3 regions of the Streptomyces sp. NPDC048612 genome follow, and region 3 is predicted to be linked to each of the others. Evidence: riboswitches for the same ligand, from Rfam matches in the RefSeq annotation. Region 3 holds a riboswitch; each other region holds the start of a gene.
What was found. Region 3 has a riboswitch for thiamine pyrophosphate ahead of ACGFN2_RS27785 (thiamine ABC transporter substrate binding subunit). Riboswitches for the same ligand answer to the same signal wherever they lie in the genome.
Positions count from the first base shown of each region.

Region 1 (10,348 bases), on a different contig from region 3:
GCGGGGTAACTCCCCCGGCTTTCGCCCTGCCGCCCGGCCCGGCCGAGCTAGGGTGCCGGTCGCAGGCGCCTTCCGGATGGCGGCGTTCCGGAAAATCCCGAGGAGCCCGGTCGGGCCGCCCCTCGCGGGTGCCGGGAGACGCGCGCGGTCACGGGAGTTGGTCCCGCGACCGGGGCCCTGCGCCCCTCTGCGAGCGGACCTGGGGGTTTGGCCTTGGCGATGGTGAACGGCGAATCCGACTCCCACCCCACCCTGATCGGTTCGGTGCAGCGGGCGCTCCGGCTGTTGGAGGCGGCCGGTGCGCATATCGACGGCGCACCCGCCAAGCAGCTGGCCCGAGAGGCCGGGCTGCCGCTGCCGACGGCGTACCACCTGCTGCGGACCCTGACGCACGAGGGCTATCTCCAGCGGGAGAACGGGGTCTTCGTCCTCGGTGCGGCGGCCGAGGAGATCGGCCGGGCCGGGGCCGGGCGCCGGCAACGGGCTCATCTCTCCGAAGCGCTGGCCGTGGTGGGCCAGGAACTGGGCGCCGCCGTCTACTTCGCTGTCTACCGTGAGGGTGAAGTCGAGGTGCTGGCGGTGACGGGTGATCCGGCGCGGCCGCCGGTGGTGGAGTGGGCCGACTTCCGCGCCACCGCGCACGCCCACGCGATCGGGCAGTGTCTTCTGGCGCAGCTCGACGAGCCGACGCGGAAGGATCATCTCGCGCGCCATCCCGTCCAGTCGATAACGCCCTTTTCCGTGTCATCTGAGGGCGAATTGCTGCGGCGTTTGGATACGGTGCGTCGCGGTCACGCCGCTTACGAGCGTCAGGAATATGCCCTGGGCACGGTGTGTGCCGCCATTCCCGTCCAGGTGGGGGCGGCCGCCGCGACGTTGGCGGTTTCGTTGCCCGTGGACGAACTGCGTCGATTGCGGTCCGTCACAGACCGACTACGGAAAATGGCGGAGACGACACTAACGACACTCGCCTTCTCTATCAGTATCTGAAAACTCACTCCTTGTGATCTGCTGGCGCGTGGCAGACGATGGCGCCAATAGGGCTACCGGGGGTTTTCCCGGCCATCTCCGATCAAGTGCGGGGCAGTGGTTGATGACCGACACAGTTCAGGCAGAAGTGATCATGAGCTTCGTCGTCTCGGAGGAGCTTGCGTTCCGGATTCCGGTGGAGCTGGACTTCGCCAGCGCCGATCCGTACGCCGTCCGCCTCACCTTCGACCTGCCCGGGGATGCGCCGGTGACCTGGGCGTTCGGCCGGGAACTGCTGTTGGACGGGCTGAGTCGGCCGTCCGGTGAGGGGGATGTGCGGATCGAGCCGGCCTCCCCCGAGAACCTCAGCGATGTCCTCATCAGCCTCCAGGTCGGCGCCGAGTCTGCGCTGTTCCGGGTGAGCGCGGCGCCGCTGGTGGCCTTCCTGGACCGCACGGACCGGCTGGTGCCGCTGGGCAAGGAAGAGGTCTGCGACACCCTCGAGGCCGTGCTGGACCGGATTCTCACGGAGGCCCCGGCCGGCTGACCGGCACATCTCCGCCCTCCCCCGCTCCCGTCCCCGTCCTCACTGCTTACGCCGCTTGCCGCGTCCCCCACGTCGTCCCGGCCGGCCGCCCGTGGGGTTCGTCGGCACGCCGCCGGTGGCCTCGGTCCCGGAGGCCGCCCCGGCCGGGGCTCCGGCCCCCAGGTCGTCACTCGCCGGTGCGGCCCGCCCCTTCCGGGCCGCCGGGGCCTGCCGGTCCGCCGAGACGACCAGCGCGGCCAGCAGCGTGGTCAGCGGCACCGCGGCGACCAGTCCGATGCTGCCCACGAGCGTGCGGACGATCTCCTCCGCGACCACCTCGCTCGAAGCGACCGTACCGACGCTGCTCTGTGCGATCGAGAACAGCAACAGCAGGGGCAGTGCGGCACCCGCGTAGGCCAGCACCAGGGTGTTGACGACGGACGCGATGTGATCCCGGCCGATGCGCATCGCGGCGCTGTACAGCTTGCGCCAGCCGGCCGACGGGTCCGCCTCCTTGAGTTCCCAGACCGCGGCGGTCTGGGTCACCGTCACATCGTCGAGCACACCCAGCGAACCGATGATGATCCCCGCCAGCAGCAGACCGCGGATCTCGATGTCCGGGTACAGACCGTGCACCAGCCCGGTCGTGTCATCCGTGTTGCCGGTCAGCAGCGCCCAGCCGATGAAGACCGATCCGAGCAGCCCGATCAGCAGCAAGGACGCGAGTGTGCCGAGCACGGCCACGGAGGTACGGGCGGTCAGCCCGTGGCACAGGTACAGCGCGATCAGCATGATCGCGCTGCCCCCGATCACCGCCACCACCAGCGGATTGGAGCCCTGGAGGATCGCCGGAAGGATGAACAGCGTCAGGACCACGAAGCTGGCCGCCAGCGCCACCAGCGCGAGGACGCCACGCAGCCGGCCGACGATCACGACCGCGAAGGCAAAGATCGCGGCCAGCAGCCACATCGGCAGCGACCGGTCCACATCGCTGACCGAGTACTGGAGATCCTTCGGCGCCTTGGGGGAGTACGCCACCACCACCTCCTGGCCGGTGGTGTAGTGGCGCAGCGCGTCCGGTGTCACCACGGTCCGGAAGGTGTGCCCCTTGTTCTGGCCGGTGGTGACTTCGATCGTCGCCTGCTGGCAGGGCTTTCCCTTGTCCGCTCCCGCGGCCGGTGGCTGCCCCGTCGGCGACGGGGGTTGGGGCTGCTGCTCGGCATGGACATCCGCGCAGTTCACCTCCACCACTTTGATCACTCGGGCCGTCTCGGTGGGCTGGTCGAAGCCGACCCCCGACGGTTTGTGCGGCGGTGCTCCGCCGGGCCAGAGCACGACCAGGCCGACCGCCACAGCGGCCGCGAACGGGATCAGCACCGCCGCGATGACCTTGCGCAGATGCCGGGAGACGGGTGCGGCAGGGCCATGGCCGTGCCCGTGGGAGTGCGGGGCGGAGGGGCTGTGGGACTCATGAGGCGACACCGCCCGATCATCGCAAGAACTCAAGGGGCCCACTGTTCACCGCGCCACATCGGCCGCTACCGTGGTGGCACCTTTGCAATCGCGGGAGCTCGGAGCACCGGGCTGAGAGGGCGCTGACCTTCGTCCCAGCGGCGTTTCACGTGAAACGCCGGCGGACGGAAGCCGCTGCGTCGACCGCCGAACCTGTTACCGGGTAATGCCGGCGTAGGGAGTTGGGTCTCCATGACTCTGCAGGATGCACGCACGCCCGAAAACGGTGCCAACGACGGCGAAAAGCCGCAGATCGGCTGGCACAAGGGCTATGTCTCCGGATCGCGTCCCGACCTTCGGGTACCGGTCCGGCGGGTGCACCTCACCAACGGCAAGGACGTGACGCTCTACGACACGTCAGGGCCGTACACCGATCCCAATATCGAAACCGACGTCCGCCGTGGTCTGGCACCGCTGCGGGAGAACTGGATCATCGGCCGCGGTGACACCGAGGAGTACGCGGGCCGCCCCATGCGGCCGGAGGACGACGGCCTCAAGCACACCTCGCCGCGCGGCGGACTCAAGAACCTCGACGCGGTCTTCCCCGGGCGCCCCCGTCAGCCGCGCCGCGGCCGTGAGGGCGCGGTCACCCAGCTCGCGTACGCCCAGCGCGGCGAGATCACCACGGAGATGGAGTACGTCGCCCTCCGTGAGAAGGTCACGCCCGAGTTCGTCCGCGACGAGATCGCGGCCGGCCGCGCGGTGCTGCCCGCCAACGTCAACCACCCGGAGATCGAGCCGATGATCATCGGCAAGAACTTCCTGGTGAAGGTGAACGCCAACATCGGCAATTCCGCCGTCACTTCCTCCATCGAGGAGGAGGTGGAGAAGATGACCTGGGCGACCCGTTGGGGCGCCGACACGGTCATGGACCTCTCCACCGGCCGCAACATCCACACCACCCGCGAGTGGGTGCTGCGCAACTCCCCCGTCCCCATCGGCACCGTTCCCCTCTACCAGGCGCTGGAGAAGGTCGACGGCAAGGCCGAGGAACTGACCTGGGAGATCTACAAGGACACCGTCATCGAGCAGGCCGAACAGGGCGTCGACTACATGACGGTGCACGCCGGTGTGCTGCTCCGCTATGTGCCGCTCACGGCCCGCCGCAAGACCGGCATCGTCTCCCGCGGCGGTTCGATCATGGCCGCCTGGTGCCTGGCGCACCATCAGGAGTCGTTCCTCTACACGCACTTCGAGGAGCTCTGCGAGATCCTCGCCTCCTACGACGTCACCTTCTCGCTCGGTGACGGTCTGCGCCCCGGCTCCATCGCGGACGCCAACGACGAGGCGCAGTTCGCGGAGCTGCGGACGCTCGGCGAGCTGAACACCATCGCCAAGCGGCACGGCGTACAGACCATGATCGAGGGCCCGGGGCATGTCCCGATGCACAAGATCAAGGAGAACATCGACCTCCAGCAGGAGATCTGCGAGGAGGCGCCGTTCTACACGCTCGGCCCGCTGACCACCGACATCGCCCCGGCCTACGACCACATCACCTCCGGTATCGGCGCGGCGATGATCGCCTGGTGGGGCACCGCGATGCTCTGCTACGTCACGCCCAAGGAGCACCTGGGCCTGCCGGACCGCGACGACGTCAAGACCGGTGTCATCACCTACAAGATCGCGGCCCATGCGGCGGACCTGGCCAAGGGCCACGCGGGCGCCCAGGAGTGGGACGACGCGCTCTCGGACGCCCGCTTCGAGTTCCGCTGGGAGGACCAGTTCAACCTGGCCCTCGACCCGGACACGGCCCGCGCCTTCCATGACGCGACGCTGCCCGCCGAACCGGCGAAGACGGCTCACTTCTGCTCGATGTGCGGCCCGAAGTTCTGCTCGATGAAGATCAGTCAGGACATCCGCCGCGAGCACGGCGGCGATCTGGCCGTCGACCCCGAGGCCGGCATGGCCGAGAAGTCGAAGGAGTTCGCGGCGGCGGGCAACCGCGTCTATCTGCCGATCGCGGACTAGCCGTCCCGTCTGGCCGTTCCGCCCGGACGCACTCGGGGAAAGGCCCCTGCCCGACGACGGGCGGGGGCCTTCCCGGTGCCGGCGCCACGGCGCGCGCCCACCGAGGCCGCAGGACCGTACCCGCGCGGGCTCGGCCCGAAAGCGCCGCCCTACTCCTGCTGGTGATCCGGCCCGCCGTAGTCCGGGCTGGTGAAGTCCGGGCTGGAGTAGCGCGGGCGGGAGCCCAAGGAGCCGCTGTCGGGGCTGGTGAACTCGGGGCGGGTGTAGCCGAGGGTGGGGATACGGCTCTCGGAGGACGTGGTCCGGCGTGGGACATGGCGTTCGGGGCCGTCGTCCGGGCCGGCGGTGGGGTCGGTGAGGGCCGTGCGGAGGAAGGGCAGCAGACCGCGTTCCAGGAGGGCGCGGTGCCAGTCCTCGCGGGCCCGGTCCAGTGCCTCGGCCGGTTCGGCTCCGGCGACCTGGGCGGACGCGCCGTTGCGCAGCGCCGTGAGGAGCAGTCCGGCCATGGCGACGAGACCGCCCGCCGCGGTCAGCGCCGCGAAGATCCAGCCGACGCTGATCAGCGGCTGGGCCAGGGATTTGTCGGGGCTGATGGCGCGCAGCACGTACCCGATGAGGAGGAAGAGGACCGCGGCGATACCGGCGAGCAGGGGCGCGAGCACGGCGATCATGGCGGTCAGCCCCGCGCCGGTGCTTTCGGCCGCTTCCAGGATCGTGGCGCTGTCCGGGTCCGGACTCCCGCCGGCGGCCACGCTCTGCTCCTCGCCGCCCGTATCGGCGGCGGACGCGAGGGGCGCCGGTGCGCGCAGTGCGGCGCGGAGCTGCACATAGCGTTGGTATTCGGCCGCGGCGCAGGCGGCGATGGCGGTGGTCGCGCCGAGCGCCATCGTGCGCAACTGCTCGGTGTTGAGCGGGTGTCCCGTGGCGTCGGTCAGGTCGTCCGGGCGGTATGGGGCGGTACGCAGCGCCTCATCGAGGATGCGCGCGAAGTCCGCGCGGTCCTCGTTCAGCAGGTGCGGAGCGCTGTTCATATGGGTCCCCCGATGCTCCGTAGGGCCGTACGGCCGGCGTTGGCCGGGCAGTGGGCGGAAACGGAGGAGAGCCTGCTACGGATAGACCGATGGTAGAGCGACTCCGGCACGCCGTGACAGAGAGTTTGCGGAAATTGAGTAATGCCACGACCGGTTTTTGCCGGTGCCGCCCCCGGCTTTCGTCCTGCCGCCGGCCGACCGGCGGCAGACTCCTCCGGCAATTCTCAGCCGGCCAGCGGAAGTTGAACGACCAACAGTTTTCCGGCCATCGTGACACCGCCGTCCATGGCGATCGCCAGACCGTCGGCGTAGACATGCGGACCGTCGACGGCGATGGCCTCGCTCTCGCCTTCCTCCGCGCCGACCTCGCCCAGCAGATACGGGATCGGGCTGTGGCCGTGGACCACGCGGTCACCGCCGTAGGCGTCGAGGAGTTCCCGGACGGCGTCCGAGCCGGACTCGTCGCGGAAGGCGAAGCGCTTGGTGAACTTCCGGAACAGATCCCAGACTTCATCCGCTTCACTGCGGGTGAGTACGTCGTGGACGGTGTCGTTGACGGCCTCGATGGAGTCGCCGTATTCGAGGTAGGCGGTGGTGTCGGAGTGCACGAGCAGATGCCCGTCCTCCTCCATCACGGCGTCGAGCCGGGCCATCCACTGGAGGTGGTGGTCCTCCAGGCGGTCCATGTCGGACTTCTGGCCGCCGTTGAGGAGCCAGGCGGCCTGGAAGGACGCGGTGCCGGCGCCGGACTGTACGGGCGTGTCGCCGAACCGCTTGGCGCCCAGCAGCAGCAGTTCGTGATTGCCCATCAGGGCCTTGCAGTAGCCGCCGGCCGCAGCGGCCTCGGCGGAGAGCTGCATGACGAGGTCGATGACGCCGATCCCGTCCGGGCCGCGGTCGGTGAAATCGCCGAGGAACCAGAGCCGGGCGTTGCCCGCCGCCCAGTTGCCGTCGGCGTCGATCAGGCCCTCGGCGGCCAGCGCCTCACGCAGCTCGTCGTAGTAGCCGTGCACATCGCCGACGACGTACAACGGGCCCATGCCCTCGGGCGCGTCGGGGTCCCCGGCCGGCTCGGGCACCGGGACGACCGCCGGGCGGTCGATGAGGGTGTCCGTACGGCCGGGGGTGATGACCGGGAGGTCCCGCGCGGTCGGGGTGTACTCCTCGGGCAGCTCGGCGGGCGGTGCCGCGGGGGGCGCGGCCGGGGCGCCCGCGGGCAGGTGGAGCGGCGGGCCGACGGGCGGCACGGGGGACCCTGCGGGCGTGCCGGAAGGCACTCCTGGCGGCGGAGCAGGCGCCGGAGTTTCTCCCGCCATGGTCCGCACCATGGGTCCCAGACTGGCCCCCTGAGTCATCGACCCCTCCACCTCGCGCCGCCGTGCACCTCTCGGACCTTTGCCTGGTCGACGGCGGTCCGCAGTGTCGTCCGCCCATCATAGGAATGCTGGTCGCGGGTTGTGACGCACCCGGGGGTGGTCAATCCACCGGAGCCCGGCATTCGAGGCTGGTTTATCCCGTGATCGCCCTGTTTTTTCCTGGTAGCTGAGAACGCCCGGTCGTCCGTATGCGGGAGCCCCTTCAGTCGCCTGCCGGTCCCCGCGGCGGACTGACGGTCGTGCGCGGTGACCTTCGCTGGGACGAGGCACGGACGATGAGATCCGTGGGTATCACCTGTTCGATGGGCCGGCCGTGGTCCAGCCCTTCGATCGCGTCGATGAGGATCTGGATGACGGCGGTGCCGATGCGTCGCGGTTTGAGGCTCAGCGTGGTGATCGGCGGTTCGGTGGCGGCGTAGAGCGTGGACTCGCTGCAGCAGACCAGCAGGAGGTCCTCCGGCACCCGCAGGCCGTAGCGCCGGGCGGCGGCGAGCAGGTCCGTGCCGTTGGGGTCGAAGAGCCCGTAGACGGCGTCCGGGCGGTCCGGGCGGGCCAGCAGCCGGTCGGCGGCGACGGCCCCCGCGCACGGGTCGTGCGCCGGGTAGGACTCGTACACCGGATCTTGGCCGACCCGCTCGCACCAGTGCAGATAGGCGGTGGTCGAGAGCCGGGTGTAGGTGTCGGTGGTGTTGCCCGTGAGGAGTCCGATGCGGCGGGCGCCGGCGTCGGCGAGATGGTCGAGCAGGCCGAGGACGGCCGCCTCGTGATCGTTGTCGACCCAGCCGGTGACCGGCAGCGTGCCGCCGGGGCGGCCGTCGGAGACGACGGGGATGCCGTGCCGGACGAGTTCGGTGACGACGGGGTCGCCGTCGGCGGGGTCGATGACGACGGTCCCGTCGAGGGCGACGTTGGACCACACGTCGTGGCGGGAGGTCGCCGGGAGGATGACCAGCGCATAGCCGCGGGCCAGGGCCGCCGAGGTGGCGGCTCGGGCCATCTCGGCGAAGTAGGCGAATTCGGTGAAGGTGAAGGGTTCGTCCCCGTACGTGGTCACGGTCAGGCCGAGGAGCCCCGACTTGCCGGTACGGAGGGTGCGGGCGGCTGCGGACGGGCGGTAGCCCAGCCGGTCGGCCACTTCGCGGACATGGCTACGGGTGGCATCCGGAAGCCGGCCCTTGCCGTTGAGCGCGTCGGAGACGGTCGTGATCGACACACCGGCTGCGGCGGCCACGTCCCGGATGCCCGCCCGTCCCAGCCGGCGACCGGTCGACCGGCTCACCTGGTGCTTCCCTGCTGCTGTCATGGCGAGCCGATAGTAGGGCTCGTTAGAGGCATTCACGGGGCTCGGCCAACGGCCGTGGAAAGGCACGTTTCTGCACGGTGATCAATCCGCAATTCCCTGGAAAATAAAGGAAGTTGACGCAGAAAGTGATCATTCCGGGGGAGTTTTTCTGCCGTCACCTGTCGATCGGTTCCGGTCCCGAACCGGTCTCAAGTCACCTTGACGGGGGACGCGCGCCACGGCGTAAGCCACCGGCGTGCGCCGGTCCGGGGAGCGCTCCCACGGGGCTCCGCGCGGGATCTCCGGAGGGCCGTCCGGAGCGCGGAGCGAGGCCGCTGCCGGGCCGGGGCTGCCGCCGAACGGGTCAATCCTCATAAGGTGTGCAGTATTGGAGATGAGCGGACGGTCGAGGAGGACCTGCGGTGAGCGAGAAGACCCCGAAGCTGCGTGCTGCGCTGGACGGTGTCCCGACCTACAAGCCGGGCCGGCCGGCGGCGGCCGACGGCCCCGTCACGTACAAGCTGTCCTCCAATGAGAACCCCTATCCGCCGCTGCCGGGCGTCCTGGAGAGCGCGGTGACCGCCGCCGGGGCCTTCAACCGCTACCCGGACATGGCCTGCACGGGGCTGATGGCGGAGCTGTCCGAGCGGTTCTCGGTGCCGGTCGAGCACCTGGCAACGGGCACCGGATCGGTCGGGGTGGCCCAGCAGCTGGTCCAGGCGACGGCCGGGCCCGGGGACGAAGTGATCTACGCCTGGCGCTCGTTCGAGGCGTACCCGATCATCACCCAGGTCTCCGGTGCCACGCCCGTGCAGGTCCCGCTGACCTCCGGCGACGTGCACGACCTGGACGCGATGCTGGCCGCGATCACCGAGCGGACCCGGCTGATCTTCGTCTGCAACCCCAACAACCCCACCGGTACCGTCGTACGCCGTGCGGAGCTGGAGTCCTTCCTGGACCGGGTGCCGGGCGATGTGCTGGTGGTGCTGGACGAGGCCTACCGCGAGTTCATCCGGGACGCCGAGGTGCCGGACGGTATCGATCTCTACCGCGACCGCCCCAATGTGTGTGTGCTGCGGACCTTCTCCAAGGCGTACGGCCTGGCGGGGCTGCGGGTCGGCTTCGCGGTGGCCCATGAGCCGGTGGCCGCGGCGCTGCGCAAGACGGCGGTGCCCTTCGGTGTCAGCCAGCTCGCCCAGGAGGCGGCGGTGGCCTCGCTGCGCAGCGAGGCGGCGCTGCTGGAGCGGGTCGACGCCCTCGTGGCGGAGCGGGCGCGGGTGGTGGACGGGCTGCTCGGGCAGGGCTGGACGGTCCCGGAATCGCAGGCCAACTTCGTGTGGATGCGGCTGGGGGACCGTACGGCCGACTTCGCGGCGGCCTGTGAGCGGGCCGGAGTGGTCGTGCGGCCGTTCCCCGGCGAGGGGGTGCGGGTGACGATCGGCGAGAGCCCGGCGATGGATCTGTTCCTGCAGGCCACGGAGGAGTTCCGGAAGGCGCTGTAGGCCGTCGCAGGGGCGTTTTTCCGAGGCCGCGGGTCCGTCGACCCGCGGCCTCGGACTGTTTTCGCACCGGCGTGACCGCGGTCACGTACCCCCCTCGGATGTGGCCGAAAGCCGTAGGAGATAATTGCTTGTGAATGTGAACGCGTTCACAAGCTCGTCCATTATGTGGCGTTTATGCGTTG
Region 1 is NZ_JBICVV010000002.1:557,175-567,522, reverse strand. It holds gene ACGFN2_RS05815 (IclR family transcriptional regulator) at 220-990, shown strand; gene ACGFN2_RS05810 (SsgA family sporulation/cell division regulator) at 1,094-1,516, shown strand; gene ACGFN2_RS05805 (YibE/F family protein) at 1,556-2,977, opposite strand; TPP riboswitch at 3,049-3,205, shown strand; gene thiC (phosphomethylpyrimidine synthase ThiC) at 3,200-4,975, shown strand; gene ACGFN2_RS05795 (hypothetical protein) at 5,125-6,006, opposite strand; gene ACGFN2_RS05790 (metallophosphoesterase) at 6,231-7,334, opposite strand; gene ACGFN2_RS05785 (LacI family DNA-binding transcriptional regulator) at 7,585-8,685, opposite strand; gene hisC (histidinol-phosphate transaminase) at 9,087-10,166, shown strand.
Region 1: it holds a riboswitch for thiamine pyrophosphate, as region 3 does, so the genes downstream of both, thiC (phosphomethylpyrimidine synthase ThiC) here and ACGFN2_RS27785 (thiamine ABC transporter substrate binding subunit) in region 3, are expected to answer to the same signal.

Region 2 (10,348 bases), on a different contig from region 3:
GGGGACGGTGGCCCGTTCGGTGATCAGCTGGAAGTTGTGCGGGTTGCGGATGCCCAGGCCGGAGCCGATCGGCGAGCCCAGGGGCATGATCGCGGCGCAGCCCACGTCCTCCAGCTTGCGGGCCAGCACCGGGTCGTCGTTCGTATAGGGCAGCACGGTGAAGCCGTCGTCCACCAGGGTCTCGGCGGCGTCGAGGAGCTCGATGGGGTCGGGCAGCAGGGTCCGCTCGTCGGCGACGACCTCCAGCTTGATCCAGTCCGTGCCGAGCGCCTCGCGGGCGAGCCGGGCGGTGAGCACCGCCTCACCGGCGGTGAAGCAGCCCGCGGTGTTCGGCAGCACCTGGATCTTGTGGCGTTCCAGTACGGACAGCACCGAGCCCTGCACGGTCGGGTCCAGCCGCCGCATGGCGACCGTGGTCAGCTCCGTACCGGAGGCGAGCAGCGCCCGTTCCATCACGTCGAGGCTGGGCGCGCCGCCGGTCCCCATGATCAGCCGGGACGCGAAGGTGGTGCCGGCGAGGGTGAACGGATCGTCGGTCATGTCTGCGGATCAGCCTCCCTGGACCGCGGTGAGCACCTCGACGCGGTCGCCGTCGCCGAGCGGGGTGGCGGGCCACTGGGTGCGCGGCACCACGGTTTCGTTGACCGCCGCGGCCACCCCGGCGGGTGCCTGGGACAGGGTCGCGACGAGCCGGTCGAGGGTGAGCCCGCCGGGGATCTCCCGGGTCTCGCCGTTGACGGACACGGACACGGTGGACGCGCTCATGCGCCGGCCTCGCTTCGTTCGGCGGGTGCGCCGTCGCCACCCGGGCACCTGGTCACGGTTCGCTTGCTCATACGGGCTGCTCCTCGGGGGCGCGGGTGCGCTCCGGCCCCGTCGTGGCGATGGGGGTCCCCCCGCGCCGTTCAGGCGTGGGGGAGAAACGCGCGGGGGAGAAGGGGCGGGCCTCTTCGGGGAGGCTCCCGGTGGCCAGCGCCTCGGCCATCGCGTCACCGGTGACCGGTGTCAGCAGCACACCGTTGCGGTGGTGGCCGGTGGCCAGGTGGAGGCCGGGCAGGGCGGTCGGCCCCAGGAGCGGCGCGTTGTCGGGGGAGGTGGGGCGCAGCCCGGCGCAGGTCTCGGTCAGCGCCAGCTCGGTGATGCCCGGGACCAGCTCATGAGCGTCCCGCAGCAGCTCGTAGACCCCGCCCGCGGTCACCGTGGTGTCCCAGCCCAGCTCCTCGCTGGTGGCGCCGACGACCAGCTCGCCGTTCTCCCGCGGCACCAGGTAGAGGGGCCCGCCGCGCACCACGGCCCGTACGGTGCGCGACAGGAAGGCGGGACTGCCCGCGGGCACCCGTGGCAGCCGCAGCCGCAGCACCTGGCCCTTGACCGGCCGCACCGGCGGCAGCACCTCGTCGGGGACCCCGGCGAGCCGGCCGCTGTGGCTGCCCGTGGCCAGGACGATCTGGCCGGCCGACAGCCGTGTGCCGTCGGCGAGTTCGGCGCCCGTGGCGCGCCCGCCGCCGACCGTCAGCCGCGCCGCCGCGCTCCGGTGGAACGCCACTCCGGCGCGCTCACAGGCGGCCAGCAGGGCGCTCACCAGCCGCCGCGGATCGACCTGGTGGTCGCCGTCCACTCGCAGCCCGCCGCGCACCCCGGGGGCCAGCATCGGCTCCAGGCGGCGGCACTCGCGGCCGGTGAGCCACTGGGAGTCCAGCCCGGAGCGGGTCTGCAGGGCGTGCAGCTCGCGCAGGTGGGCACGGTCGTCGGCGTCCAGCGCGACGGCCAGGGTGCCGCAGCGCCGGTAGCCGATCCGCTGCCCGGTGGCCTCCTCCAGCTCCTGGGTGAAGCGGGGGTAGCGCTGCGCCGAGGCGAGATTGAGGCCCAGCAGGGTCTGCTCGCCGTAGTGGAGCTCGGTGACCGCGGCCAGCATCCCGGCCGCGACCCGGGCCGCGCCGCCGCCGGGCGCGGGGTCGGCCAGCGCGACGGTCATCCCGCGGCCGGCCGCCCGCCAGGCGGTGACCAGGCCGATGACACCGCCGCCGAGGACGAGCACATCAGGACGCGGCGCGGCCGGTCCCGCCGGTGTGGCAGATGCGTGCATGAGAGTTCAGCCCCTCCCTTCGCCGGCATGACCCGGATCAGGTTCGTACGGTCGGAGGCCGGCCAGCCTCCCTCTCAGCCCGGTACGTCCGGGCTCCCGCGAGTGCGTGTAACCGTCACCCTAGTACGGTGCCGCGACGGGCCGTAAGGGACCGTCCTCCGGCCCCCGGGGGCCGGTACTCCGGGTCCCGCGGCGGTGACGGTGTGTCAGAGATCTCCTTGCGTGCTGCTGCGGGCGGCGTCACGGGCCGTCCTAGAGTGATCGGGTGAGCGAGCAGAGCAAGTCCTCCCAGGCCCCTGACCACACGCCGCGCGTCGTGATCGTCGGCGCCGGAATCGCGGGTGTGCAGACCGCGGTCGCCCTGCGCGAACAGGGCTGGCGCGGCGAGATCACGCTCCTCGGTGACGAGCCGCACCAGCCCTACGACCGCCCGCCGCTGTCCAAGGCCCTCCTGCTGGGCAAGACCGAGGGCGCCGCCTTCGACATCGACTTCGCCGGGCTCGACATCGACCTCCACCTGGGCCGCCCGGTCACCCGCCTGGTGCCGGACGCCCACCTCGTCGAGACGGCCGAGGGGCCCGTCCCCTACGACTACGCGGTCATCGCCACCGGCGCCGACCCGGTCGTGCTGCCCGGCAGTGAGGGCATGCCCGGCGTCCACCTGCTGCGTACCCTCGACGACGCCGAACGGCTGCGCCCGGTGCTCGCCGCGCAGCACGAGATCGTGGTCGTCGGGGCCGGCTGGATCGGCGCCGAGTTCGCGACCGCGGCCCGTGAGGCGGGCTGCGCGGTCACCGTCGTCGAGGCCGCCGACCGCCCGCTGGCCGGTGCGCTGCCCGCCGAGGTGGCCGCCCACATGACCGGCTGGTACGCGGACGCCGGGGCCGAGCTGCGCACCGGCGCCCGGGTCGCGTCCGTCACCGCGGGCGCGGTCACCCTCGCGGACGGCGCGACGCTGCCCGCCGACGCGGTGGTCATCGGCATCGGCGCCCGCCCCGCGACCGCCTGGCTGGCCGGCTCCGGCGTCGAGGTCTCCCCGCAGGACGGCTCCGTCCTCACCGACGACCGGCTGCGCACCTCCGTCCCCGACGTCTACGCGGTCGGCGACTGCGCCTCCTTCCCGTCCGCCCGCTACGCCACCCGCCTGCTGATCCACCACTGGGACAACGCCCTCCAGGGCCCCCGTACGGTCGCCGAGAACATCGCCCGCGGCGACGCCGAAGGGATGGTCTACGACCCCGTCCCGTACTTCTGGTCGGAGCAGTTCGGCCGCTTCGTGCAGTACGCGGGCCACCACGGGAACGCCGACGAACTGGTCTGGCGCGGCGACCCGGCCGGCGCCGCCTGGTCGGTGATCTGGCTGCGTCAGGGACGGCTCGTCGCGCTGCTGGCCGTGGGGCGGCCGCGGGACCTCGCCCAGGGGCGCAAGCTGATCGAGCGGGGCGTCGCACTGGACCGGGAGCGGGCGGCGAACGCGTCCGTACCGCTGAAGGCCGCGGCCGTGTAGCGGACTCCGGGCCGCCGGTTGCCGGGCGGCCGCCGTCACCCTCCGGTGTGCAGGAAGCCCCTGATGGCGATGCCCGGCTACCGGCTGTCAGTGCGAGGTGGCAGGCTTGTCCTGTGACCGAGATTGACGCAAACATCGATGGACTCGTCCCCGCCTGGCTCACCCTCCCCGATATCGCCGAACAGCTCGGCGTCGAGGTGACGCGCGTCCGGCAGCTGGTCAAGGAGGGCCAGCTGATCGCGGTGCGCCGCGGCGAGAACAGGGCGCTGCACGTGCCCGCCGATTTCATCCAGGACGACAAGGTGGTCAAGGGCCTCGTCGGTACCCTCACCCTCCTCAAGGACGACGGCTTCACCGACGCGGAGATGCTGGAGTGGCTGTTCACCCCGGATGAGAGCCTGCCCGGCACGCCCGCACAGGCGCTGCGCGAGAATCGCGGCACGGAGGTGAAGCGCCGGGCCCAGGCGCTCGCCGTCTGACCCGCCCGGCGCGCCCCCCTGAGGCCGCCGTACCCGCATCCGTAACCGCACCCGAGGGGCGTACGTGCCGGAAGGCCCGGCCCGTACGCCCCCGACCTGGGGGGAAGCCGCCCGATGACCACCGCACGACAGGCCCTGTCCGACGCCCGGCTCTACCTCTGCACGGACGCCCGGAAGCGGCAGGGCGACCTCCCGCAGTTCCTGGACGCGGTGCTCTCCTCGGGCGTGGACATCGTCCAGCTGCGCGACAAGGGCATGGAGGCCGGCGAGGAACTCCGGCACCTGGAGGTCTTCGCGGACGCCTGCCGGCGGCACGGCACACTGCTCGCGGTCAACGACCGGGCGGATGTCGCGCACGCGGCCGGCAGCGCGGTGCTGCACCTCGGCCAGGGTGATCTGCCGGTCCCGGCCGCCCGCGCCCTGCTCGGCCAGGACGTCCTGATAGGCCGCTCCACCCACGCCGAGCCGGAGGTGGACGCCGCGCTCACCGAGGACGGGGTGGACTACTTCTGCACGGGCCCCTGCTGGCCCACGCCCACCAAGCCGGGCCGTCACGCCCCCGGCCTCGACCTGGTCCGCTACACCGCGGCCCGCGCCCCCGAGCGCCCCTGGTTCGCGATCGGCGGGATCGACGCCGGGAATCTGGACGAGGTGCTGCGGGCCGGTGCCCGGCGGGTCGTCGTGGTCCGCGCGATCACCGAGGCGGACGACCCGGGAGCGGCGGCCGCGTCCCTGGCCAAGCGCATCCGGTCCTGGGACGCCTAGGCACACGCGTCCCGCGGGCCGCGGCACCCGGGGTGACCGGAATCACGTCCCGGCGTGCGGCCGGCGCGCGAGTGGCGGTTCTCCGTCGTCCGGGCCACCGGGAAATGTCCAGCCAGTGGACACGAACCCGACCAACCAGGCATTACGCCGAAGACGGTTGGTACGCGCCCCGCCGCTGGTTAACCTGCCGGTATGGCCCTAGGTACAGCTTCCACCAGGACTGATCGTGCGCACACGGTGCGCGAACTGCTCGCTTCCGGCAAGCAGTCCTATTCGTTCGAGTTCGCCGCCCCGAAGACCGAGAAGGGTGAGCGGACCCTGTGGAACGCCATTCGTCGGATCGAGGCCGTCTCCCCGACGTTTGTCTCCGTGACGTACGGCGCCGGTGGCACCTCCCGTGACGGCACGGTGCGCGCCACCGAGCGCATCGCCACCGACACCACCCTCACCCCGGTCGCCCACCTCACCGCCGTCAACCACTCCACCGCGGACCTGCGCAACATCATCGGCCAGTACGCCGACGCCGGAATCCGCAACATGCTCGCGCTGCGCGGGGACCCGCCCGGCGACCCGATGGGCGAGTGGGTCCGGCACCCCGACGGCGTCGACTACGCGGCCGACCTGGTCCGGCTGATCAAGGAGTCCGGCGACTTCTGCGTCGGCGTCGCGGCCTTCCCCGAGATGCATCCGCGCTCGACCGACTGGGACGCCGATGTGGCACACTTCGTCGCCAAGTGCCGGGCCGGTGCGGACTTCGCCATCACGCAGATGTTCTTCTACCCGGAGGACTACTTCCGGCTCCGGGACCGGGTCACGGCTGCGGGTTGCTCCACGCCGATCATTCCGGAGATCATGCCGGTGACGAACGTGCGCCAGATCGAACGGTTCGCTCAGCTCAGCAATGCGGCGTTCCCGCCGGAGCTGGCCGAGCGCATCCTGGCCGTCAAGGACGACCCCGCGGCGGTACGCTCCATTGGGATCGAGTACGCAACGGAACTGTGCGCACGCTTGATGGCCGAGGATGTTCCCGGGTTGCACTTCATTACCCTGAACCACTCCACGGCGACCCTGGAAATCTACGAGAATCTGGGGCTGCACCAGCAGTCCTGATCACGGTGGCCGGCGAGGCGGCGGAAGAGGGGCGTATATGGGCTGGACGATCCTCTACATCGCGTTCGGTCTGGTCGCCCTGTGGCTGCTCGGTGAGGTGCTGCTCCAGAACAAGGCACGGCTGCGCTGGCGGCTGCTCGCCTTCTCCGGCTTCCTCGGTGTGGTCATCGGCGTGGTCATCCCCTCGGTGATCGTGATCGGGCTGGGCCTGATCGCCTTCGCCCTCGGGCAGACGCAGGTCACGCTCTCCTTCCGCCGCGGCTTCACCACCGGCTGGGCGCTGGGCGTCGGCAAGTCCGGCGACAGCCGGCGCCGGCGGGCCCGCCCGTCCGGCCCGGCGGCAGCGGAACCCACCCTCCAGGTCTCCGGCCTGGAGGCGGTACCGCCCACCGGCGGCAGCGGCCCGGTCCCCGACGGCGGCCCGGACACCTTCGAGAGCACCGGCGGCTTCCAGAGCCGCGACGTCTTCGCCGCGCAGGAAACCGCCGCCGGGCAGGACGTGTTCGCGCCCCAGGACACCTTCGCCGCACAGCAGCAGACCACCGCGGGGCAGGAGGCCTTCGCCGCCCAGGAGACCTTCGTCGGGCAGGGCTCCTACGGCGGGCCGGGCGGCTACCCGTACACCCCCGACGACGGCTACCGCGGCCAGGACCCCTACCAGCCGCAGCAGGACCAGGACCCGTACGCGACGCAGGCGTTCGCCGTCCAGGACGACTACACACGGGCCGAAGCCGCCGCGGTCTACGCTCCGCAGCCGATGCCCGAGGAGACCGGCCAGTACGGCGTCTACAGCCCCGATGCCCGCGGTCAGCAGGACGGTTACGGCTACGACGCCTACAACGGCGCCGCCGCCAACGGCAACGGCTATGCGTACGACGGGAGTTACGGCCAGGGCGGCCCGGCCGCGCAGGACCCCTACGCCGACCCCTACGCGGGATACGGCGACGCCGCGGGCCAGGGCGGACAGGCGCCCTACGCCGACCCCTACCTCGGCACCCAGCCGTACGCCTACGACCCGTACCAGCAGTCCGACCCCTACGCCCAACCGCCTTACGCGGCGCAGCAGTACGACGCTCAGGGGCAGCCGCTGGGCCAGTACCCGGGCCAGGGCTACGGGGAGACCCCGCCCGGCGGCGTCTGGGTCCCCCAGCAGCGCGACGGCGACCTCCCGCCCGAGCAGCCCTACCCGCCCTACCAGCAGCCGGGCTACGACGGGCAGCAGTACCGCTACTGAGCCGCCGGCCGGGCCGGTGACGCGACGGCCGGGCGGGTGACCGTGACGGGCGCCGGAGCCGGGGCCGCGGCCGCTGCGATCCCGTCACAGACGACGGGGCGACGGGCCTCCGCGGCAAGTGGCGCCGCTCGCAAGGCCGTTGCTCACCTGTGGTGGTGCGCGCCCGGCCTGCCGTGGGCCCTCAACTCCCGTGGTGCGTCACGTGGAGCCGTGCCAGTCGTCGCCGTTCACGATCAGGCCCGCGACGATCGCACCGGACATCCCGGCATGGGCCGGGCCGCCGCCCGGGTGCGACCAGCCGCCGACCGCGTAGAGCCCCGGTATCCGGGTGCGGTTGCCGGGCCGCAGGAACCGGCCCTCCCGGCCCGCCAGTGCCGGACCCGGCACCAGCGCCTCATCCGACGGCGGCAGCACCTCCCGCCACAGCACCCGCTCCCGCAGCCCGGGAACCGCGGCCTCGGCGGCCTCGGTCATCCGGTCCGCGTCGGCCGCGAGGGCCTCCCCGTCGGACCAGTCGACCGGTCCGGGCGGAGCCACCGTCGCCGTCAGGGTCACGGCCTCATGGGCGTCGTCGGGCCGCGTGGCCGGGTCGTCCGGACGCAGCACCGTCACCGTGGGCCGCTCGCAGGGGGTCCGCAGGCCGTACCCGTCGCCGAACACGCCCGCCAGCTCGGCCGTGCGGTCCGCGGCATGGACCACCGTCCGGTGAGCGGCGTCCCCGGGGCGCGCGCCGCGCAGCGCGAGGCAGACCGTGAGCCGTGCGGTGGCGCGGTCGCCCGGCCCCAGGGCGGGGCGGACATCCTCCGCACCCCACGGCTCCCGCCCCCGGCAGAGCTCCACGAGCCGTACCGGGTCGACGCCCGCGACCACGAACTCCGCCTCGGACACCCGGCCGTCGGCCAGCTCCACGCCCGCCGCCCGGCCGTCCTTCTCCACGATCCCGGTCACCGCCGCCCCGAAACCGAACTCCACCCCGCGCGCCACACAGCGCTCGTACAGCGCCTCAGCCAGCGCCCGCATCCCGCCGCGCGGATACCAACTGCCGAAGGTCTGCTCCATGTACGGCAGCACGACGGCGCTCGCCGGGGCGCTGCGCGGGTCGAAGCCGTACGCCAGCGCATGGCTCTCCAGCAGTGCGATCAGCCGGGGATCGGCCAGCTCGCGGCGGGCCACCTCGGCGAGGGTGGCGGTGGTGGGCCCCTTGCCCCGGCCGAACAGGCCGCGCCTGCGGACCGCCGGATACGGATCGCGCCCCAGCACCCGCCAGTCCTGCCACAGCGGCTCCTCCAGGAGGGGTCGCCGGGTGGCGTCCCAGGCGTCGCGGGCGCGGGCCACCAGGTCGCTCCAGCGCTCCCCGGAGCCCGCGCCCAGCGCCTCGTCCAGGGCCGCCAGCACGCCGGCCCGCGAGGCGTTCGGCAGCGAGAACGCGGTGCCGTCGGCGAAGACATGGCGGGCGGCGGGGTCGACCTGGGACAGGTCGACACAGCTCTCCAGCGGCTCCCGTCCGGTCTTGAGGAACAGGTCGCGGTAGACGGCCGGCAGATGCAGCAGTCCGGGTCCCGTGTCGAAGGCGAAGCCGTCCCGGGCCAGCCGCCGCACCGCGCCGCCGTACGTCGCGTCCCGCTCGAACACCGCCACCCGGTGGCCCGCGACGGCCAGCCGGGCAGCGGCCGCCATCGCGCCCATCCCGGCGCCGATCACCGCAATCCGTGCCATGCCTGCGACTTTATCCGGACCCACTGACAACGCCCGCACGGCTGTGGAGAACGGGCCTGCCGGCGGCCGCACGCCACCGGTGGAAGCCCGCCGTCAGGCCACCGGAGGCGCCGCACCGCCCGCCGTGGCGAGCCGCTTCTCCGTGCGCCGCTGCCGCCGCCGCTGGAGGAACCGGCGGATGCGCGACCACAGGAACACCACCACCGCGATCCCCGCGGCCAGCAGGGTCCCCGCGATGACCGCGGCGGCCACCGGGTGGAACACGGCGAGGGCGATGAGCCCCGCGACGCCCAGATCCTCGGCCAGGCTCAGCACGATGTTGCTGGCCGGCTCCGGCGAGGTGTTGACCGCGATCCGCGTGCCCGCCTTGACCAGATGGCTCAGCAGCGCCGTGGAACCGCCCACCGCGCCCGCCGCCAGCTCGGGCAGCGACCCGTCGTGGCCGGCCAGCAGCGCCGCCACCACACCGCCCGCGACCGGCCGGACCACCGTGTGCACGGCGTCCCAGGCCGAGTCCACGTACGGGACCTTGTCGGCGACGGCCTCGGCCACGAACAGCACCCCGGCCACGATCAGCACGTCCGGGCGCTGCAGCGCGGCGGGCACCTCGTCGGTGAGGCCGGCCGCGCCGAGCAGCCCGAAGAGCAGGACGACGGCATAGGCGTTGATCCCGCTCGCCCAGCCACTGGTGAACACCAAGGGAAGTACGGACACGCCGCAGATCGTAGGCCCCGGGCTGGGGGCCGGTGCTCAGCTTTGAGTATCCGTACTCAGACGCCGAGATGAGTAGGTACGCGGATGGGCCGGAGCCCGCCCGGACGGAAGAGTGGGGACCACGGAAGGGAAGCGGCGCCGCACCGCCGACACGGGGCGGCGGAGCGGCGCGGCTCCCGGACGTGACGGGGGAACACGGGGGAGCACGGGGGAAGCGCTGTCCTGGTCGGATCGATGGGGGAACGATCCGTGCCAGGGCAGCGCACTTTTCTGCGCGTGCCCGGGGGGAACGACACGGGGTGCGCGGCGTACCCGACCACTACGGCGCGCACTCTCCCGTCTCCGGGAGCGTTTCCGTCACTGCGAGGGCCGGCCGCTGATCCGCCCCTGGAGCAGCCGCGACAGCGCCGCGTGCACGTCGTCGATCGACCGGTCCGGCTGGTACGACTGCCAGTCCAGGGCGGCCACCAGGACCATCCCGAACAGCGCCGAGGCGGTCAGCGGGATGTCGATCTCCTCGCTCAGCTCCTCACGGGCCACCGCCTCCCGCAGCACGTCCTCCACCACCGTGATGGCCCGCTGCCGCACCACCATCAGCGTCGACTGCCAGGCCCGGTTGGTGCGCCACAGCTCCGCGACGTAGAGCTGGGTGAGCGCCGGGTAACGGGAGATGAAGTCCAGCCCGGCCCGGATCATCGCGTCCAGCGCGTCGACCCGGCTGCCGCCACGGGCGGCCG
Region 2 is NZ_JBICVV010000020.1:147,395-157,742, reverse strand. It holds gene ACGFN2_RS26780 (thiazole synthase) at 1-540, opposite strand, end outside; gene thiS (sulfur carrier protein ThiS) at 550-765, opposite strand; gene thiO (glycine oxidase ThiO) at 833-2,086, opposite strand; TPP riboswitch at 2,084-2,196, opposite strand; gene ACGFN2_RS26765 (NAD(P)/FAD-dependent oxidoreductase) at 2,352-3,593, shown strand; gene ACGFN2_RS26760 (Rv2175c family DNA-binding protein) at 3,707-4,072, shown strand; gene thiE (thiamine phosphate synthase) at 4,187-4,837, shown strand; gene metF (methylenetetrahydrofolate reductase [NAD(P)H]) at 5,030-5,947, shown strand; gene ACGFN2_RS26745 (hypothetical protein) at 5,985-7,181, shown strand; gene ACGFN2_RS26740 (phytoene desaturase family protein) at 7,380-8,897, opposite strand; gene ACGFN2_RS26735 (DUF4126 domain-containing protein) at 8,991-9,611, opposite strand; gene ACGFN2_RS26730 (TetR/AcrR family transcriptional regulator) at 9,969-10,348, opposite strand, start outside.
Region 2: it holds a riboswitch for thiamine pyrophosphate, as region 3 does, so the genes downstream of both, thiO (glycine oxidase ThiO) here and ACGFN2_RS27785 (thiamine ABC transporter substrate binding subunit) in region 3, are expected to answer to the same signal.

Region 3 (10,348 bases):
GTGCTCCAGGAGGAGGCACACCGCCTCGGCCGCCCGCTGGGGGTCCTGTGCGCGGTCGGCTCCGCCGCGTACGCCGCCGTGAAGGTGTATGAGGCCTCCCCCTCCAGTCCGTTCGGACCGCTCACCGCCGTCGGCGCGGCGGTCGTGCTCGCCTGTGTCGCCGCCAGCGCCCTCACCGCCGCGGTGGAGTCCCGCTCGGCCCGCGCCCACACCACGGCGGCGCTCCGCCGCCTGGGCGCCTCCGCCTCCGTCCTCCACCGCGCCGCCGCCCTGCGCTTCCTGGCACTGGCACTCGTCCTGGCACCGCTGACCTGGACCGTCGCGGAGATGGCCACGCTTCCGCTGGTGCGTTGACGGGTGCGGGGCGGGGCCCGGTCCCTCTGACGACACCGGCCGTGGCAGCGCCGTCGGCCGGCCGCACCGCCGTCGCGGGGCGGGCCCGCCCGGGACCCCACGACGGCCCGCGGCTCCACCGGAAGGAGCTGACTCCGGCGGCTCCTGGCCGCCCCACCGCACGGTCCGGTGGGGCGGCACCCCTCACCGCGCGAGCGCCGTGACCTCCTAACATGTCGGACGTGCAGTCGAATTCACAGCCGCCGGCGTCCCGCCGCACCCGCGCCCACGACGACCACGACGACCGGGAGATCGAGTCCCTGGAAGAGTTCGACCAGGTCGTCGCCTCCGGCAGTCTCGCCGGACACCGCGTCCAGTCGGTCGACCTGACGGACCGTACGTTCGCGCTGCTCGGCGCGGACACCACGGAGTCCGTGTTCCTCGGCTGCGTCATGGAGCCGGACGCCGCCGCCAAGATCCGCGCGAGCGGCGCCCTGGTCTTCCCGCCGGTGCCCGGCCTCCCGTTCGACCCGTACCGGGGCGGTCTCTACGACCCGGACGAGCTGTTCGCGGGGCTGGCCGACGGCGGCTTCGACGCCACCCCGGACGCCCACACCTACCGCTGGTACCAGGACACCAAGTCGGACGGCGACATCTTCGCCTCCATGCTGCGCAGCATCCATGACGACGCCGTCTCCGACTCCCTGGACGAACACCTCACCGGCGCCCGGGTGGTGGGCGTCATGGGCGGCCACGCCCTGGAGCGCGGCACCGATGCCTACGCGGGCGCCGCCCGCCTCGGCCGCCGGCTCACCCGCGACGGGCTGACCGTCGCGACCGGCGGCGGCCCCGGCGCGATGGAGGCGGCGAACCTCGGGGCGTACGCCGCGCCCTTCGAGGACGAGATGCTCGACGCGGCGCTGGAACTCCTCGCCAAGACACCCCACTTCACCCCATCCGTCACCGACTGGGCACACGCCGCCTTCGAGATACGCCGCAGTTGGCCCGGCGGCGGCACCTCGGCCGGCATCCCCACCTGGTTCTACGGCCACGAGCCGCCGAACGCCTTCGCGTCCCACATAGCCAAGTACTTCGTCAACGCGGTACGCGAGGACGGCCTGCTGGCACGCTCCAACGCCGGTGTCGTGTTCCTGCCGGGCGCGGCCGGGACCGTACAGGAGATCTTCGACAACGCGACCCCGAACTACTACGGGTCGCGGGGCGAGCCGACCCCGATGGTGCTCGTGGACCGCGCGCACTGGACGGAGAAGCTGCCCGCCTGGCCGCTGCTCCAGGCGCTCGCCGCGAAGCGTCCCATGGCGGCCCGGATCGCCCTGGTCGACTCGGTGGACGAGGCCCCGGAGGCACTGGCCCGTCTCCGCGCCCAGGCGCCTTCCTGACAGGCCGGCCGTACACCGCCGCCCCGTACGAAGAGCCGGGCCGGCCTCTCGGACGGCGGCGCACGAGAGGTGCGCCGCCGGAAGCAACTTCCGTCCCGGAATGCACGTCTGCCAGAAGGTAATGAACGCGTCATGCGCACAGCGGGCGAACGGAGCTCTTGGTGATCATCGGCCTTCTGACGGCGGTGGCGGCGTCGGCCTGCTACGGCACGGGATCGGTCCTGCAGGCGGTGGGCTCCCGTAAATCCGCCCGCCGGGAGGCGGCCGAGTCCGCCGGCAGCGGCGTCACCCAGCATGGCGGCCCCAGCCTGTCGTCGACCGCGAAGGCGGCCGTGACCTGGGAGTTCATGGTGGGCACGGTGCTGGACTTCGTCGGCTTCGGCCTGGGCGCGCTGGCGGCCCGGCTGCTGCCGCTGTTCCTCTCCCAGACCGTGATCAGCGCCAACCTCGTGATCACGGCCGTTCTGGGCATCAAACTGCTCGGCATCCGGCTCAGCCGGGCCGAGTGGTCCTCCATCGCGGTGGTCTGCGGAGCGCTGGTCCTGCTGGCCACGGCCGCGGGGCCGGAGGGCAGCGGCCACACCCCGATCGCCGGCCACTGGTGGCTGCTCGTGGCCTCGGTCGTGCTCATCGGCGGCGGCACCCTGATCGTGCGGCTGCTCGGCGGGCGGGCCGCGATCCTGGCGGGCCTGCTCTCCGGACTGGGCTTCGGCGCGCTCGGCGTCGGCGTACGGATACTGAACGGCGTGGACCCCTTCCACCTGCCGACGCTGCTCGCCGACCCGGCCCTGTACGCGATCCTCATCGCCGGTATCGGGGGCATGTATCTGCACACCGTCGCCCTGCAGATCGGCTCGGTGAACGGCGCCACGGCGGCGCTGGTGGTGGGTGAGACGGTGGTCCCCGGCATTCTCGGAGTGCTGTGGCTGGGCGACGCGTCCCGGCCCGGCTTCGCCTGGGTCGCCGTCCTCGGCTTCGTGGTGGCGGTGGCCGGTGCCGTCGCGGTCGCCTGGTTCGGCGCGCCGGAGCCTGACCCCGGCGCCCCGCAGGCCGGGACACGGGAGGGCGACGCGCTGGAGGCCGCGGCCCGCTGAGGCGCGGTCAGCCCGCCGGAGCGGAGCCGTCCAGCACCACCACGTCCCGCGCCTGGAAGGCGATGCCCACCCGCTCGCCCACTTCGGGCGCGTCCCGCAGGGCGCAGGCCGCCTCCACCTGCGGCCCGGTGGCGGGCCGGAGCAGCAGCGCGACATGGGTGCCGCGGAAGGTACGGGCCGCGACCGTGCACGGCAGACCGTCCGGGGCGGCCGTCAGCCGGACACCGGCCGGGCGGACGAGCAGCCGGCACGGCCCGTCCGTGGTGGCCGCCGGGACGGGCACCTTCCCCCAGGGGGTGGCGGCGGCCTCGCCCTGCACCGTCGCCTCGACCACGTTGTCGAAGCCGAGGAAGCGGGCCACGAACTCGCTGGCGGGCCGCTGCCAGACCTCCAGCGGGGTGCCGGTCTGCGCGATCCGGCCGTCCTGCATCACCACCACCCGGTCGGCGAGCGCGAAGGCCTCGCCCTGGTCGTGGGTGACGGCCAGCACGGTCGTGCCCAGTTCGCGGAAGAGCCGCCGGAGTTCGACGACGAGCCGTTCGCGCAGCCCGCGGTCGAGCTGGCCGAGGGGCTCGTCCAGCATCAGCAGCCGGGGGTGCGGGGCCAGCGCGCGGGCCAGGGCGACCCGCTGCTGTTCGCCGCCGGACAGCGACGCCACGGCGCGGCGCTGGGCGCCCGGCAGCCCGACGAGATCCAGCATTCCGGCGACCGTACGCTCCCGTTCGGCGCGCGAGGAACGCCGCATCCGCAGCCCGAAGGCGACATTGCCCGCGACATCACGCTGCGGGAACAGCTGGTGGTCCTGGAACATCAGGCCCACCCCGCGCCGGTGCGTGGGCACGCCCGACTGGTCCCGGCCCTCCAGCAACACCCGGCCCGCGTCGGCCTGTTGGAGCCCGGCGACGACCCTCAGCAGCGTGGACTTGCCGCTGCCGCTGGGCCCCAGCACGCAGACGATCTCCCGGTCGGCGACGTCCAGATCGACCGCGTCCAGCGCGGGGCGCCCGCTCGTGCCGAAGCGGACGGTCACCCCGCCCAGCCGCAGCAGTTCCCGCGCCGTGGTGGTGCCGGTCCGTGCCGTCATCTAGAACTCCCCGGATCGGTCGAGGGGGCGGAGGCGCTCCAGTACCAGCAGCGCGGCGGCGCACACCACCATCAGAAGGGTCGACAGGGCCATCGCCTGCCCGTAGTTGAGCTCGCCCGCACGTCCCAGCAGCCTGGCCACGGCGACCGGCAGCGTCGGCTGGTCCGGGCGCGCGATGAAGACCGTCGCGCCGAACTCACCGAGCGACACGGCGAAGGCGAAGCCCGCGGCGATCAGCAGCGCCCGCCGCACCAGCGGCAGGTCGACCTCGCGCCACACCTGCCAGGGTGAGGCACCGAGCACGGCGGCCGCCTCCCGCAGCCGGCCGTCGACCGCCCGGAGCACCGGCAGCATCGTGCGGACCACGAACGGCACCCCGACCAGCGCCTGGGCGAGCGGCACCAGCCACCACGAGGCACGCAGATCGAGCGGGGGCGCGTCGAGGCTGATCAGAAAGCCGAAGCCCACGGTCACCGCGGAGACCCCCAGGGGCAGCATCAGCAGGGCGTCGAAACCGCGGACGAACCGGCTGATCGCGGGGGTCCGCCCGGACGGGCCGCGGCGCAGCCGGGGCAGGGTCAGCGCGGCGGCCGCCAGTCCGCCCACCACCAGCGCGATCGCGGTGGCCGCCGCCCCGTAGGCCAGGGAGTTCCCCAGGGCGTCCAGGGGGGCGACGGCGAAGGTGCTGTCGGCGTTCGCGGCGGACCCCAGCGAGGTGTAGAAGACCGTTCCGTAGCCGTCCGGCCCGGCGAACGACCGCTCCACGAGCACCAGCAGCGGCGCCAGGAGCAGGACGGCGATGACGGCGAGCGTGCCCCACAGCAGCGCCCACTGGCCGGGGCCGCGCGGCCGGTGGGCGGTGCGCGCCGCGTCCACGAGCCGGAGCGCGGACTCCCGGCGGCGCACGGTCCAGGCGTGCAGCGCCAGTACGCCCAGCACCGCGGCGAACTGGACCAGGGTGAGGACGGCGGCGGTCGGCAGGTCCAGGAAGTCCGCGGTCTGCCGGTAGATCTCCACCTCCAGCGTGGAGAAGGCGGGGCCGCCCAGGATCTGCACCACCCCGAAGGAGGTGAAGGTGAACAGAAAGACCATCAGGGCGGCGGCCGCGACGGCCGGCCCCAGCGCGGGCAGCGTCACCCGCCGCCAGGCCTCGAACCGCCCGGCTCCCAGCACCCGCGCCGCCTCTTCCTGCCGCGGGTCGAGCTGCCCCCAGAGCCCGCCGACGGTCCGGACGACCACGGCGTAGTTGAAGAAGACATGCGCCAGCAGGATCGCCCACACCGAGGTGTCCAGGCGCACGCCCCACAGGTCGTCCAGCAGCCCGCCCCGCCCCAGCAGCGCGAGGAAGGCGGAGCCGACGACGACGGTCGGCAGCACGAACGGCACCGCCACGACCGCCCGCAGCGGCTGCTTTCCGGGGAAGTCGAAGCGCGCGAAGACGTAGGCGCCGGGCAGCGCGATCAGCAGGGTCAGCCCGGTCGAGGCGGCCGCCTGCCAGACGGTGAACCACAGCACATGGACGATGTCCGGGTCGCTCAGCACGGCACCGAACCGGCCGAGCTGCCACTGCCCGCCGTCTTTGAGCCCCCGCCCGACGATGGCCACCACGGGGTAGGCGAAGAACAGCGCGAAGAAGGCGAGCGGCACCGCCATCAGGCCGAGCCGCACCGCCGTTCCCCGCGCGGGCCTGCCGCGCCGGGCACCCGTGGTGTCCGGGGGCGTTACTTCAGTACGAGCGAGGACCATTGCTTGATCCACTGTTCGCGGTTCTTCGTGACCGCCGCGGGGGCCAGCGTCGTCGGCTTGTCGATCGCCGTGCCGTAGCGGGTGAACACCTCCGGCACCGCGGCGTCCGCACGGGCCGGGTTGACGAACATCTTCAGCGGTACGTCCTCCTGGAACTTCTTGCTCAGCAGGAAGTCCAGCAGCGCCTTGCCGCCCTTCTCGTTCCGCGCGCCCTTGAGCAGACAGCCGAACTCGATCTGCCGGAAGCAGGTGCCGGCCGCGACACCGGTCGGCGCCTCCTTGGGCGCGGGCTTCTTGGCGAGCACCTCGGCGGGCGGGCTGGAGGCGTACGAGACCACCAGCGGCTTGTCGCCCTTGCCCTTGCCGGCCGCGGAGCCGGAGAACCGGTCGTTGTAGGCCTGGTCCCAGCCGTCCACGACCTCGACACCGTTGGCCTTGAGCTTCTTCCAGTAGCTCTGCCAGCCCTTCTCGCCGTACTTGGCGATGGTGCCGAGCTGGAAGGCGAGCCCCGGCGAGGACGTGGCGGGGTTCTCCGTGAGGAGCATGCCCTTGTACTGGGGCTTGAGCAGGTCGTCGAAGGTCTTCGGCGGGGCGATCTTGTGCCGGTCGAAGTAGCCGCGGTCGTAGTTGACGCAGGTGTCGCCGTAGTCGAGCGGCGTGACCCGGTGCGCGCCCTTGTCGAGCTGGAGTTCCGCGGGCACCTTGTCCAGTCCCTTGGCCTCGTACGGGCTGAAGAGCCCCTCGTCCAGGCCGCGCGAGAGCAGGGTGTTGTCGATCCCGAAGAACACATCGCCCTGGGGGTTGCCCTTGGACAGGATCGCCTGGTTCACGGCCTTGCCGGCGTCCCCGCCCCGCAGGACCGTCACCTTGTAGCCGCTCTCCTTCTCGAAGGCGGCGAGGACGGACTTGGACGCGTGGAACGAGTCATGGCTGACGAGGGTGACGGTCTTGGCGTCGGCGCTCCCGCCGCCCTGGCCCCCGCAGGCGGCGAGGGCGGCCGTGCCGACCGCGGCGGCCACCACCGCCGCGGTGATCCTGCTGGTGGTGTTCACTGACTTCCTCCTGGCTGGCCAGGAAGAGACGCGGCCCTGCCCCGGTTCCACTGCTCCGTCGTACGCGGACGTACCGGACGGAGGGGACCCGGGGCAGGGCGCAACAGCATGAGTGACGACCGAACTTCCTACCCGGAATGACCCGGGCGAGGTTCAAGGGTCTGCGGGCACCGTAGGACTACGGCGCTTCCGCACTCTCAGCGCTGTGGCGCTCCCCTGTCGGAATGTGTGCTTGTTCGACCACACCGTACCAGCGGGCGGTCAGCGCTCCGAGGCCGCGAGCTGACCGCAGGCGCCGTCGATCTCCTGGCCGCGAGTGTCCCGAACGGTCACCGGCACCCCGTGCGCCTCGATGGCCTGGACGAACGCCCGCTCGTCCTCGGGACGCGAGGCGGTCCACTTCGAGCCGGGCGTCGGGTTCAGCGGAATGAGGTTCACATGGACCCGCTTGCCCTTCAGCAGCCGCCCGAGCAGATCACCGCGCCACGCCTGGTCGTTGATGTCCCGGATCAGCGCGTACTCGATCGAGATCCGCCGCCCGGACTTCTCGGCGTACTCCCACGCCGCGTCCAGCACCTCCCGCACCTTCCAGCGCGTGTTGACCGGCACCAGGGTGTCCCGCAGCTCGTCATCGGGGGCGTGCAGCGACACGGCCAGCCGGCACTTGAAGCCCTCGTCGGCGAACCGCAGCATCGCCGGCACCAGGCCGACGGTGGAGACGGTGATCCCCCGCTGCGACAGCCCCAGCCCGTCCGGCTCGGGGTCCGTCAGCCGCCGGATCGCCCCGACCACCCGCTTGTAGTTGGCGAGCGGCTCCCCCATCCCCATGAAGACGATGTTGGACAACCGCGCCGGCCCGCCCGGCACCTCCCCGTCACGCAGCGCACGCATCCCGTCGACGATCTGGTGCACGATCTCGGCGGTCGAGAGGTTACGGTCCAGCCCCGCCTGGCCGGTGGCGCAGAACGGGCAGTTCATCCCGCAGCCGGCCTGCGAGGAGATACACATGGTGACCCGGTCCGGGTACCGCATCAGCACCGACTCGACGAGCGTCCCGTCGTGCAGCTTCCACAGCGTCTTGCGCGTGGTGTCGTCATCGCACGAGATGTGCCGCATGACCGACATCAGATCCGGCAGCAGCTCACTCGCCAGCTTCTCGCGCGCCGCCGCCGGAATGTCGGTCCACTGCGCCGGGTCATGCGCATAACGGGCGAAGTAGTGCTGCGACAGCTGCTTCGCACGAAACGGCTTCTCCCCGATCGCAGCCACCGCTTCGCGACGCTCGACAGGACTGAGATCGGCAAGGTGCCGCGGCGGCTTCTTGGCCCCGCGCGGCGCGACAAAAGTGAGTTCTCCGGGTGCAGGCATGGTGGGTCCAGTGTGGCAGATCATTTACGGGGGCCCAGGTCGGAGCTGCGAGGGGATAGTCACGCGGTGTGGCCTCCTGCCGTAGGCAGTCCGCCTCGCACGGCCCAGGACTCTGGTCAGGGTGCTACTCGTAAACGGTGGCTGCGCTCAGGGCTCTGGCGAAGAAGACCCAGTCACCGTTGTCAGGTAGGTCGTGACCGGCACTCCGATACCAGCCGGCCGCGTCATCGACCCAAGCGGCGAGAGCCTCCAGGAAGTCACCAAGGTCGGCGTTGTCCCACGAGGCGGCGCTGTCGGCATAGTCACGGTGCAGGGAGCGGACAAACGACGCCAGCGCTTCCCTGCTATCCACGCGGTCAGGAGACGAAGTCATGGGCCTGGACGCTACCGCCCTTGGGACTACTGCTTTGCAGGTCTGGCAGTGATCGCCGCGACGGGCCTGCTGGTCGGTAGTCGTTGATGTCAGCGATGCATGTCAGGCGATGCGTTCCGCAAGGCTGTCGAACCCCGCTCCGCCATGATCCGATGGCAACCAAGGGTTGGCAGTGGCTCTGGGCTCGGGCCCAGGCAAGCTCGTGGGGGGGGCACATGCAGTGGTCAGCGGTTGTTGCCACGGCTCTGGGCACGGTTCTTGGTGTGGTCAGCACGCTCGTTGCTGACCACGTCCGATGGCGCCGTGACACATCAGAGCGGGAGCGTGATGCACTGCGCACCGCCTGCATGGAATACCTCACGGCACTCGCTCAGGCCCGGGACGCATTTTCCCGGGGCGAGCTTCGTCCGGAACGCATCGGCAACGGTCACGTCGCGATCGGCGAGCATGGTGTGTACGCAGCACAGCATCAACTGCAATTGGTGGCCCAGCAGCCGGTTGTCGAAATGGCCGGACGCGCCACTCTCAGCGTGCTCGACTTCCACGACGTCGTGGTTGCCGGTCATGACTCGGACTCCGTGGAGTACCTCCGTGCCTGGCGGGCCGCTCGCGAGGCCCGCAGCGCGTTAACCGACGAGATGAGGACGGCTCTGCAGCGAACCTGAGACGAGGTATACAAGCATCCAGGTGGAACACGCAACTCCTCTCCCTGAAGCGTACTGGGCAGGCGCCACTAAAAAGCGTGCAGGCCAAGCCTAGGGGCAGGAGAGGGGTTTTAGGGCCGATTCTTAACGGGGCTTCTTGCTCTGAGCCCTGTTGGGGAATCTCAATGAACTGAATATCTGCAGGTCCACACCGTGGCCGTTCGCGCCTGAGCAACAGAGCGCTACAGTGCCCTACCGAGAGCTTCAGAACGGGGGGATGGATTGTGCGAGGACGTAACGCGGCCACCTGTGCGCTTCTGGTCGTCACCCTGGCCGGGTGCAGCGGCACTCCACACAACGACGAGGGGAAGAAAACGGCCTCACCTCGGCCGTCCATCGCTGACTTTGTCGGCAAGACCAAGAGCGAAGCAGATTCCGTACTGAGCTCGCCGATGACGTTGAGGGCCTATCTGGACGTAGAAACGAAAGCGGATCGCAGTGATTCCACATTCGATACATGGATCATCTGCAAGCAGAAAGTGCAGCGGGACGGCCCTGTGATGTTCTCTGTCGCCGCCACCCGCGAAGCCTGCGGATTGCCCTCGGTGCCTGATAGCCCGGAACCTCATTCGCCCTCCCCCGACGTCGTGGACGAGGTTCCCGCATCATCAGACAAGGACGATCGATACGCCGACGCCGTGAAAACCCGCGCCCCCGGACTCGGACCGGTGGAAGCCGACGACCTCGGAGTTCAGGGGCAGCTCATATGTACAGAACTCGATGCGGGTGACAGCCCCCGAGAAGTACTCGAAACCGCGCAGGCCGCATACCCGGGAGCGAAGGGGCTGGCCATCGTTACCGAAGCCCCGCCCGTCTACTGCCCGTCGCATACGTCCGCTGTGGCGGCAGCACTGAAGTAACTCGCGGACCAATCCGGAAAGCCCAGGTCGGAACACTGGGCCACGGAGAGCACAGTCACCCGTGGTGGTCCGCCTGCCGGTGCGAGGCGCCGAGCCGGACCAAGCCTCTCGCAGCCGCGCCCCACCAAAGAGACCAAGCCGACGTGTCCACCCCCCGCCGCCTTCGTTGGCCACCGCGCCATGGTGGCGGGTGTGGGGTACGTCAGGAGCGTGGAGCAGTGGCCGTGACCCGTTGGATCGTGATCAACGTGCCTTCCTGGCTGCTGCTGGCCGGGCTCGTCGTCGGCATCGCCGGCGGGACGGCGGCCTTCCAGGCGGTGGTCCGGCACCGCAT
Region 3 is NZ_JBICVV010000022.1:51,881-62,228, forward strand. It holds gene ACGFN2_RS27760 (hypothetical protein) at 1-354, shown strand, start outside; gene ACGFN2_RS27765 (LOG family protein) at 567-1,733, shown strand; gene ACGFN2_RS27770 (hypothetical protein) at 1,895-2,827, shown strand; gene ACGFN2_RS27775 (ABC transporter ATP-binding protein) at 2,835-3,911, opposite strand; gene ACGFN2_RS27780 (ABC transporter permease) at 3,912-5,657, opposite strand; gene ACGFN2_RS27785 (thiamine ABC transporter substrate binding subunit) at 5,633-6,709, opposite strand; TPP riboswitch at 6,817-6,937, opposite strand; gene rlmN (23S rRNA (adenine(2503)-C(2))-methyltransferase RlmN) at 6,971-8,077, opposite strand; gene ACGFN2_RS27795 (hypothetical protein) at 8,202-8,450, opposite strand; gene ACGFN2_RS27800 (hypothetical protein) at 8,762-9,016, opposite strand; gene ACGFN2_RS27805 (DUF732 domain-containing protein) at 9,379-10,014, shown strand; gene ACGFN2_RS27810 (hypothetical protein) at 10,233-10,348, shown strand, end outside.